DNA from 2 places in the Lysinibacillus sp. NPDC097231 genome. Region 1 is predicted to be linked to the other one. Evidence: riboswitches for the same ligand, from Rfam matches in the RefSeq annotation. Region 1 holds a riboswitch; the other holds the start of a gene.
The links. Region 1 has a riboswitch for FMN ahead of ACIQXF_RS18645 (ECF transporter S component). Riboswitches for the same ligand answer to the same signal wherever they lie in the genome.
Positions count from the first base shown of each region.

Region 2: linked by a shared signal. The riboswitch ahead of ribE (riboflavin synthase) and the one ahead of ACIQXF_RS18645 (ECF transporter S component) in region 1 are both predicted to bind FMN.

Region 1 covers NZ_JBIWDH010000036.1:45,834-50,269, reverse strand. The annotation lists gene ACIQXF_RS18650 (RNA polymerase subunit sigma) at 1-1,203, shown strand, start outside; FMN riboswitch at 1,551-1,746, shown strand; gene ACIQXF_RS18645 (ECF transporter S component) at 2,144-2,731, shown strand; gene ACIQXF_RS18640 (sodium-dependent transporter) at 2,995-4,341, shown strand; gene ACIQXF_RS18635 (STAS domain-containing protein) at 4,410-4,436, opposite strand, start outside.
Region 2 covers NZ_JBIWDH010000012.1:53,281-57,716, reverse strand. The annotation lists gene ACIQXF_RS09525 (spore germination protein) at 1-436, opposite strand, end outside; gene ribH (6,7-dimethyl-8-ribityllumazine synthase) at 803-1,270, opposite strand; gene ribB (3,4-dihydroxy-2-butanone-4-phosphate synthase) at 1,287-1,913, opposite strand; gene ribE (riboflavin synthase) at 1,940-2,578, opposite strand; FMN riboswitch at 2,827-2,952, opposite strand; FMN riboswitch at 3,078-3,203, opposite strand; gene ACIQXF_RS09505 (autotransporter outer membrane beta-barrel domain-containing protein) at 3,471-4,436, opposite strand, start outside.

The sequences.
Region 1 (4,436 bases):
TTAAATCGATTATTGGCAGATGCTCGATTGCAGGATAATATCCATCTTCAAGAAGCTATAAAACTACCAATAGATGAAGAAAAAACATTGCAAGAACAGCAACACCAGGAAAGTACTGAGACAGCAGTGACAACAAAACGTAAAGTACGTAGATGGCCAATCTTTATGGGTGTTGCAGCTGTTTTCGCCCTAACAGTAATTGTAGGCTCCATGTCTTTGAAAAATAAAGATATAAACGTGGATCAAGCTAGTGCTCCTGAAACTGCTAATTACTCTACAATGCAGGATGAACGAGCTGCAAAAAGTGTTGAAAAACATGACGCTTTAATGGATTCTAACATTGTAGCAGAACATGAACGCATTATGTCACTGCGATCATCTGTATATGAGGAAGATTTGACAGATGCAGTTGTATTCCATATCGGTTTAGCAAGCCGTGATGCGGAAAGTGTACCGATGACATATATCATTCCAAATGAACGAGTTGCTACTGATTTTGGAGAAGATAAGCCTACAACTTTAAAAATGTATGAAAAGTATGCTCCACAAATTGAAGAGGAAGCGAAGGGTTTTACTTCCTATCATCCATATGAAGGGGAATTGAAAGAAAAGGGCGATAAAATTATTCATGTATTGCCAGAGAATAATGATTATGATATTGCTTCTGCGGCAGTTAATGAGTACTTGGGAACATTACAGGATACATTCTCAGATTCCGAGTATAACGATATTGAGTTTGAAAATCCAGATGGTACAGCTTATGAATTTTCTCAGGAAGGAGAACCTAGTAAGTCCATGGCGTTAACAAGCTCAAATCACTTTAATTATTATTTATACCAGAACGAAGATGGAGCAGAGTATTTATCCCCTGATTTTCGTCGAGCTTTTCCCACTGTTACAGAAGCTATTACAGATATGAGTAATATAAATGATGATATATATAAATCAGTCGTGCCTGAAAATATGACATATACTGTAAGTGAGGTAGCGGAAGGTGTTATCGTTACATTTGAAGAGCCTCTTGATTTAACAGCAATGGATCCAGTTCGTGCGACACAGTTAATTGAGGCAATGATGCTCACTGCTGCAAGCTTTGATAAACAATTACGTCTAGACAATGTTGTACAGGAAAGCTGGGAAGGATTTGATTTAACAAAATTCTTACCAAAGCCAGTGGGAGCCAATAAACAATATATGCCATAAACTTCAACACTTGAAGAATAGGCTGGAAAATCAATTTCAGGAGCATTCTTGCGTAGTCGAGAATGCTCCTGTCAGTTTATCTGTACCAGAAGCGAAACGTCAGATAAAGACTCCCACCTCAACGGTCAGCGAAAGCAAAAGAGGCCGTAAAAGCCCGATTAGTGAAGACTAATAATTAGTGAGGATGAAAAAAACACTGATTAAGTTTCTCTCTATGTTGCAATTGTCGACTCTATAAACAACAGGGCATCCACAAAACATATGAATCTAATCGGATTTTTTAAACAGAACTATTTACTTTTCCTTAATAATTCATTATAGTAAAGCTGTAGTATAAAATAATATTGATTCATCTTCGGGGCAGGGTGAAAATCCCGACCGGCGGTAATAGGGTTGTAAATCGCTAATGTTTTCTATCAGAGACATTGGCTCGAATGGTTTACAAAAGACTCTTCAGCCCGCGACCTGTGCAAAGTTTTTTGCATGGCTGACTTGGTGCAATTCCAAGGCCGACAGTTATAGTCTGGATGGGAGAAGATGGAGGTACGATCGTCATTCGTTGTTATGATTTTAGCTATTACGAGTGTTATTTGATGTGACTTTCACAGCTTGCTCAAAATGGCTAATCAATGGCGTTTTTTAATCATGCCTTTTCTCCCTTATGCTCTTTTGCATAAGGGTTTTTTATCTTCATTCAGTAGAAGACTCTCACCTCTACAGGTGGGGAGATGAATGCGGTTTTGTTTCCTTTTCAGTGGTCGAAACATCTACTGAATGAAGATAAAGCCTCCGGCGGATGTCACGGATTTTCAAAGGAATGAATTGTGCCCGCACAATTCAAAATCCGGACGCAATTACGCCAAGGCGAAATTGATAAATAACAATGGATCGTAACCTTTCTTCTTGCGAGATTGAATCAGCAAAGAGGAGAGAGTTTTCGATGAAGAAAAATGTTAAACTTCAATCGTTTATTACGATTGGCATGCTGAGTAGTATTTCGTTTTTATTAATGCTTTTTAACTTCCCAATTCCACCATTCCCGGCGTTTTTGGAAGTGGATTTTAGTGATATGCCAGCATTACTAGCGGCTATCACAATGGGGCCAGTAGCCGGTATTTTAGTAGAATTATTTAAAAATATTTTAGATTGGATCTTCTCGGGTACACCAACGGGAGTGCCGGTAGGACATATCGCGAACTTTACTACAGGTATTTTGTTTATTTTACCAGTAACGTTTATTTTTAATCGCTTTAAGACAATGGCGGGTCTTGTTGGAGGTTTAGCAGCTGGAACAGTCGTTATGGCAGTGGGTATGAGTTTTCTAAACTATGCAGTATTTTTACCGATGTACACTTACTTTTTAGGTATGGAACCTGTTGTAGGTGATTCACTATATAAAATGATTGTAGCTGGGATTTTACCATTTAATATTGTGAAAGGTGTTTTATTAACTGCCGTTATGGCATTACTATTCACAACTATGCGCAAATGGATTGTAAAACAGCGTTCAGTGTATGTAACTAAATAATATAGGAAGAAACCTCGAGTGATTAAATGCTCGAGGTTTTTTTGTATGAGACGGATAGAGCAATCGAAATGATGGATAGAAATGTAAAAGTGACGGGTAGAACGTATAAATTGGCGGATAGAATTGCAAATGTGACGGATAGATCATCCAAATGGGCTGGAATTTAGGTAATTTAGGTAATTAGGTAATGGAATTTGATATAGTCGAGCGTAGTATTTTCGTGTAGAATAAGGTAGAGTTTAGAAATGAGGAGTTTTGTAGAGATGAGTGAAAAAAAGGGACAGTGGTCTAGTAAATTAGGCTTTATTTTAGCATCAGCAGGTGCAGCAATCGGATTAGGGGCAATTTGGAAACTTCCATATGTTACTGGACAAAGCGGCGGGGGAGCATTTTTTCTTATTTTTGTTCTATTTACATTGCTGATTGGTTTACCGATGCTATTATCAGAATATGTTTTAGGTCGTGGTACACAGTCTGAGGCTGTCACTGCATATAAAAAAATAGCACCAACGAAAACAGGCTGGGCATGGATTGGTCGTATAGGGGTGCTAGGCTGTTTTTTATTATTAACTTTTTATAGCGTTGTTGGAGGTTGGATTTTTATTTATAGTGGCCTTGGTGTGACTGGGGCTGTTATTGATCCTGCCAACGATCCTAGTGAACTTTTTGGAAAGATTATAGGTACGCCTTGGATTACATTGCTAGGCTTAGGGTTGTTTACGCTAGCAAACGTACTAGTGATATCCCTTGGTGTGCAAAATGGTATCGAAAAGGCCAACAAGTTTATGATGCCATTGTTATTTATCATGTTTATTGTGCTTGTTGTGCGGGCGGTAACATTAGATGGGGCGATGGAAGGTGTCAAATTCTTCTTATGGCCAGACTTTTCTAATATTACTGGAAAGGCTCTATTAGAAGCGTTAGGACAATCCTTCTTTGGCCTGGCAGTAGGATTTTCTTGTCTTGTGACGTACAGCTCCTATTTAAAGAAGGATGTGAGCTTACCAAACTCAGCGGGCTCAGTTGTTCTTTTAACTGTGCTTGTATCGTTATTAGCAGGATTAGCGATTTTCCCTGTAGTATTTGCTTTTGATTTAGAGCCGGCATCTGGACCGGGCTTATTATTTATGGTGCTGCCAACCGCATTTAGTCAAATGCCGTTTGGCGAAGTGTTCTTGGCGATGTTTTTATTATTATTTTTATTCGCAACGTTAACATCTTCCTTCAGTTTATACGAAATTATCGTTGCTGCATTTATAGAAAAAGGGCGAATGTCACGCTCAGCATTGACACTGTTACTAGGTGTAGTAGTCTTTATTGCTGCAGTTCCAGCGGCACTTTCATCAAGCACCTTAGTGGATGTATCGATCTTTGGGAAAACAATTTTTGATGCAACTGATTTTTTAGTTTCAAATTTAATGCTCCCATTAGGTAACTTACTGATTGCTATCTTTATTGCGCATGTAGTTGATAAAGAATTTGTGAAGAAAGAATTACTAATGGGGAGTCATATGGGGCAGGGTTATTACTCAACGTATCGTTTATTAATGTTAATAGTAGTGCCTATTGTCATTATTGTTGTTTTATTCAATATGCTTATACAATATTAAAGAATAGGGTGTATTCCATCTAACAGGAATACACCCTACTTTTTTATAATGATGGGGCAACAATAGAGTTAATACTCGCTAAGTGATAGTTCGCC
Region 2 (4,436 bases), on a different contig from region 1:
AAGCAATGTTAATAAAAACATCCTCAATAAAGTCATCCCTCGGCCCTTTAACAACTAATTCCAAGGCCGTTTCTGTTGGCTCTCGATTTGGTTTTTTAGGAATATAACTTGAATACAATAAATGAATATCTTCAAAATACAGTAAAACATGTCCTTTATAGACTCTTGTGATGGCCTCATCTTTATTTGACACTTTCTGAAGATAGGGAATGTGTAAATTATTTTTTATTTGGTCCTCTAACAGTTCATCCGATGTTTCGAAAAGTAATGATTGGACTCGATCAACGATAACCTTCTGCAATATTTCCTCATTAATCATCGCTTCACATTTTATCAAATACACTTTATGTTGTTGAAAGTTATACGCTTGGAATACTACATCAGCAGAACGTTGAAATAGCGACATCAAAGTTTTCAAATTAAGCTCTTGTTCCATTGAATATTCCTCATCTCCTACTGAGCTAGCTCCAAATTAGTACATTTATGTTTAATTACCTTAGTATAATTGCCGCTGCCGCTTCGCTTTCGCGCAGAAAACATTGCCGCTGCCGCTTCGCTTTCGCGCAGAAAACATTGCCGCTGCCGCTTCGCTTTCGCGCAGAAAACATTGCTGCTGCCGCTTCGCTTTCGCGCAGAAAACATTGCCGCTGAATTTTGAGGTAGGCGTCTTATCGCTCGTTAATGCGGGATAAATAAATACACTTACGCATATTTTTCCCATGGATTTGAAAAATATTCAAGGATGCATAATGAATGTTTAAATTGCCTTAAAGTTAAAATTCCACGCCATCAATGCCCAATATTAACCGATTATTTTCTTTAAGTTTGCCATTTCAATAGCAGACATTGCTGCATCATAGCCTTTATTGCCTGATTTCGTGCCAGCACGCTCAATAGCTTGTTCAATATTTTCTGTCGTAACAATGCCAAAAATAACAGGCACATTTGTAGATAATGACACATTTGCAATACCTTTTGCAGATTCATTACATACATAGTCATAATGTGTTGTAGAACCACGAATTACTGTACCTAATCCGATAATAGCGTCATAGTTTTTTGTTTCCGCTAGCTGTTTCGCGATATACGGAACTTCAAATGCACCAGGAACCCATGCCACATCAATAGAGTCCTCATCTACACCATGACGCTTTAGACCATCTAGCGCACCGTCTAATAATTTATTTGTAATAAATTCATTAAATCTACCTACTACTACGGCTATTTTTAAATTAGTACCAATTAATTGTGCTTCAAATGTTTTACCCATTTTTTATTCTCCTCTTTCAAATTGTTATTTTATTATCTGCCATTATTTGTTTTCGATAGATTGCCAATTCTTCAATGGAAATCATTTTTAACTGATGCTGTGCTGCATATTTAACAAGATCATTGAAGCGTAGCATTTCGCCATTGTCACCCATAATTTCGCAAATAATACCTGCAGGAATACTGTGACACAGCTTAGCTAAATCAATTGTTGCTTCGGTATGTCCTCTTCGCTCTAACACACCATTTTCCTTTGCTATTAGGGGGAATACATGGCCTGGTCTACGAAAATCCTTCGCCTTTGCTTGAGGTTCAATCATTTTTTTTATTGTCATTGCGCGTTCAAAGGCACTTATTCCTGTCGTCGTATCCACATGATCGATGCTTACGGTAAATGCCGTTTGATGATTATCAGTATTGTTACTAACCATAGGATGTAATGCCAATTTTTGCGCGAGTTGCTGCGAAATCGGTGTACATATAAGACCTCTGCCATAGGTCGCCATAAAGTTAATCGTTTCAGGTGTCATAAACTCCGCGAGCGCTAGTAAGTCTCCTTCATTTTCTCGGTCCTCATCGTCTACCACGACAATCATCTTGCCCTGTTTTAAATCCTCTATCGCTTCCTCAATCGAATATAGCAATTTTGGCTCCTCCCTATCATTAAATGTTAAAATCCATTTTGTGCTAAATAGTCTCTTGTAATAGTCGGTATTTCTTGACTACGTTTAAGTTGATGTAGAATGTATTTTCCAACTAAATCTGTTTCAATATTGACAGGAGCGCCAATTTTCTTCATACCTAAAATAGTTTCCTTGTAAGTGTGCGGTATCAGTGATACTGTGATACTTTTTTTCTCGACTTGAAAAAGTGTTAAGCTCGTACCATCAATCGTAATGGAGCCTTTTGGAATACAATAGTTAGTTAATTCTTCTGACAGCTCAATATCAATATAGACTGCGTTTGCTAATGGCCGTTTACGCAATATTTTCCCAACTCCATCTACATGTCCTGATACAAAATGACCGCCAAAACGTCCATTAGCAGGCATGGCGCGCTCTAAGTTTACTGGATCTCCAACAGCGAGCTGCTGTAAATTTGTTGCTCTCACAGTTTCTGGCATCACATCCATCGTTAGCTCCCGTTCAGTAAAATTTGTCACTGTTAAACAAACGCCATTGACCGCAATGCTGTCTCCGTGATTTACATCCTCCACCATTTTTGATGAAAGGACGGTTATTTTCATACTTTGTCGATTGTTTTGCAAGGTTTTAACAGTACCAATATCCTCAACAATCCCTGTAAACATTTTTTCACCTACTTCCTATTTTTGAAGGTTCTAACCGTCGATTTCGGGACTATATCCTTCACTTTTCTAATTCTATCCGTCAGTTTTAGGATTCTATCCGTCACTTTCAAAGTTCTATCCGTCTGTACCTCCTCCCAATTATCATCAAACAAAAAACCCCTTCGATGGAAGGGGTTTGGGAGTTCATATTAATAAGACGTCAACAAATAAACCTCATGGATAAAAATTTTTCCATAGGTTACCATCTCATTGTTCTTCTCCCATCCAGACTGTCACTGTCGGTTTTGGATTTACACCAAATCAGCTTTCGCTCACGGACTTTGAATTTCTTCATCACCGCCGATTGGGAATTTCACCCTACCCCGAAGAACATCTTGCTATTCAATTGATTTGCTAAATAAAAGCAAAAAACTTCCCAACTTAAACGATGGGAAGTAGTTTACAAAAATCATAGTCAAATAGACCTTTTAAATTCATACAAATTTAAAAAGCTCTTTCTTTTACCCTTCTCCCATCCAGACTATAACTGTCGGTTTTGGATTTGCACCAAATCAGCTTTCGCTCACGGACTTTGAATCTCTTCATCACCGCCGATTGGGAATTTCACCCTACCCTGAAGGATATTTTTATTTAGCTATTTCTTACGATAACACTATTTTATTATATTATCCATATAATTCGTTATAAAAATTTTTCTAATCAATCAGTTTCGCCTTGGCGTAGTGCAAACGTAACGGCAGCAACAGATAAAACCATGTTGCTGTCGCTTCGCTTTCGCACAGTAAACATTTGCTGAATGAAGGTGAACACCACCATGCAAAGAATAATCAGGAATGAACTGCTCTTTTAATCCAAACCGGAAAACATCTTGACGGCTCCTTCTTTAACAGGTTCAATTGCTGGGATTACAGCGTATGTTGGACTTACAGCAAGCGTTAAGGGACCTACGTGTGAATGTGATTATTGGTGTAGGTGGAGGTGGAGGTGTAGTTGTTGCGTAAGTGAATGTAACGACGTAATCTGCCTCAGGATCGATTAATTGTATTGTTTGTGCAGGCTGGTCTGGTGGGAATAATGTCCATACCGTACCATTGATGTCCGTAAACGTTTCAAATGGCGGAATGGTTACCGTGGCCCCAATAAAACTGTCAATAATAGTTGAATGTATCACATGGGCAGGATTATTGAACTCTACAAAGTTTACTGTTACGATTTTCACCGGCTTAACATAGTTGATATCGTAATTGTTATAAGCATTTAGAAAAGACCATACCAACGGTGGTGGCGTCTGAACTGGGATGAAAGTGCTGAAATGCTCCGTAAATATATGTGTCTTATATATATCGCTGTCACCGCCGCTTGTGATTGCCCAATACGTATATCTCGACGCGAGGTTTCCACTGAATATAACGGAGGCAAATACTGTTACATTGGCGAGCTCATCCGTAAATATACCTCCACCGTCCCCACCAGCGGTATTATTTGTTATTTCAGCACCGGCAATCGAAACGAGCGAACCCATGGCAATGATGCCGCCACCGTCTGTGAATGCGGTGTTATTCGTAATTATGCCGCCGGTTATCGTTAAGGTAGGTGTGAAGCCTGGAACGGCGCCCATGGAGATGCCACCGCCAAAATTTGCTGTATTATTTTCAATCGTCCCGCCCGTAATGGTAACAGTGGAGATGGGAGTGAATGTCGGAAAAGTCCAAATTGCTCCGCCGTAGCTTAAAGATGAGTTGCCGCTGAAGGTCGCATTCGCATTTACCGTAAGGCTCGACGCAAAAAGCGCAATCCCTCCGCCGCCACGGGAAGCATTTTGGGGATCCCCGTTGCTGTTTGCGTGGTTATTGATAAC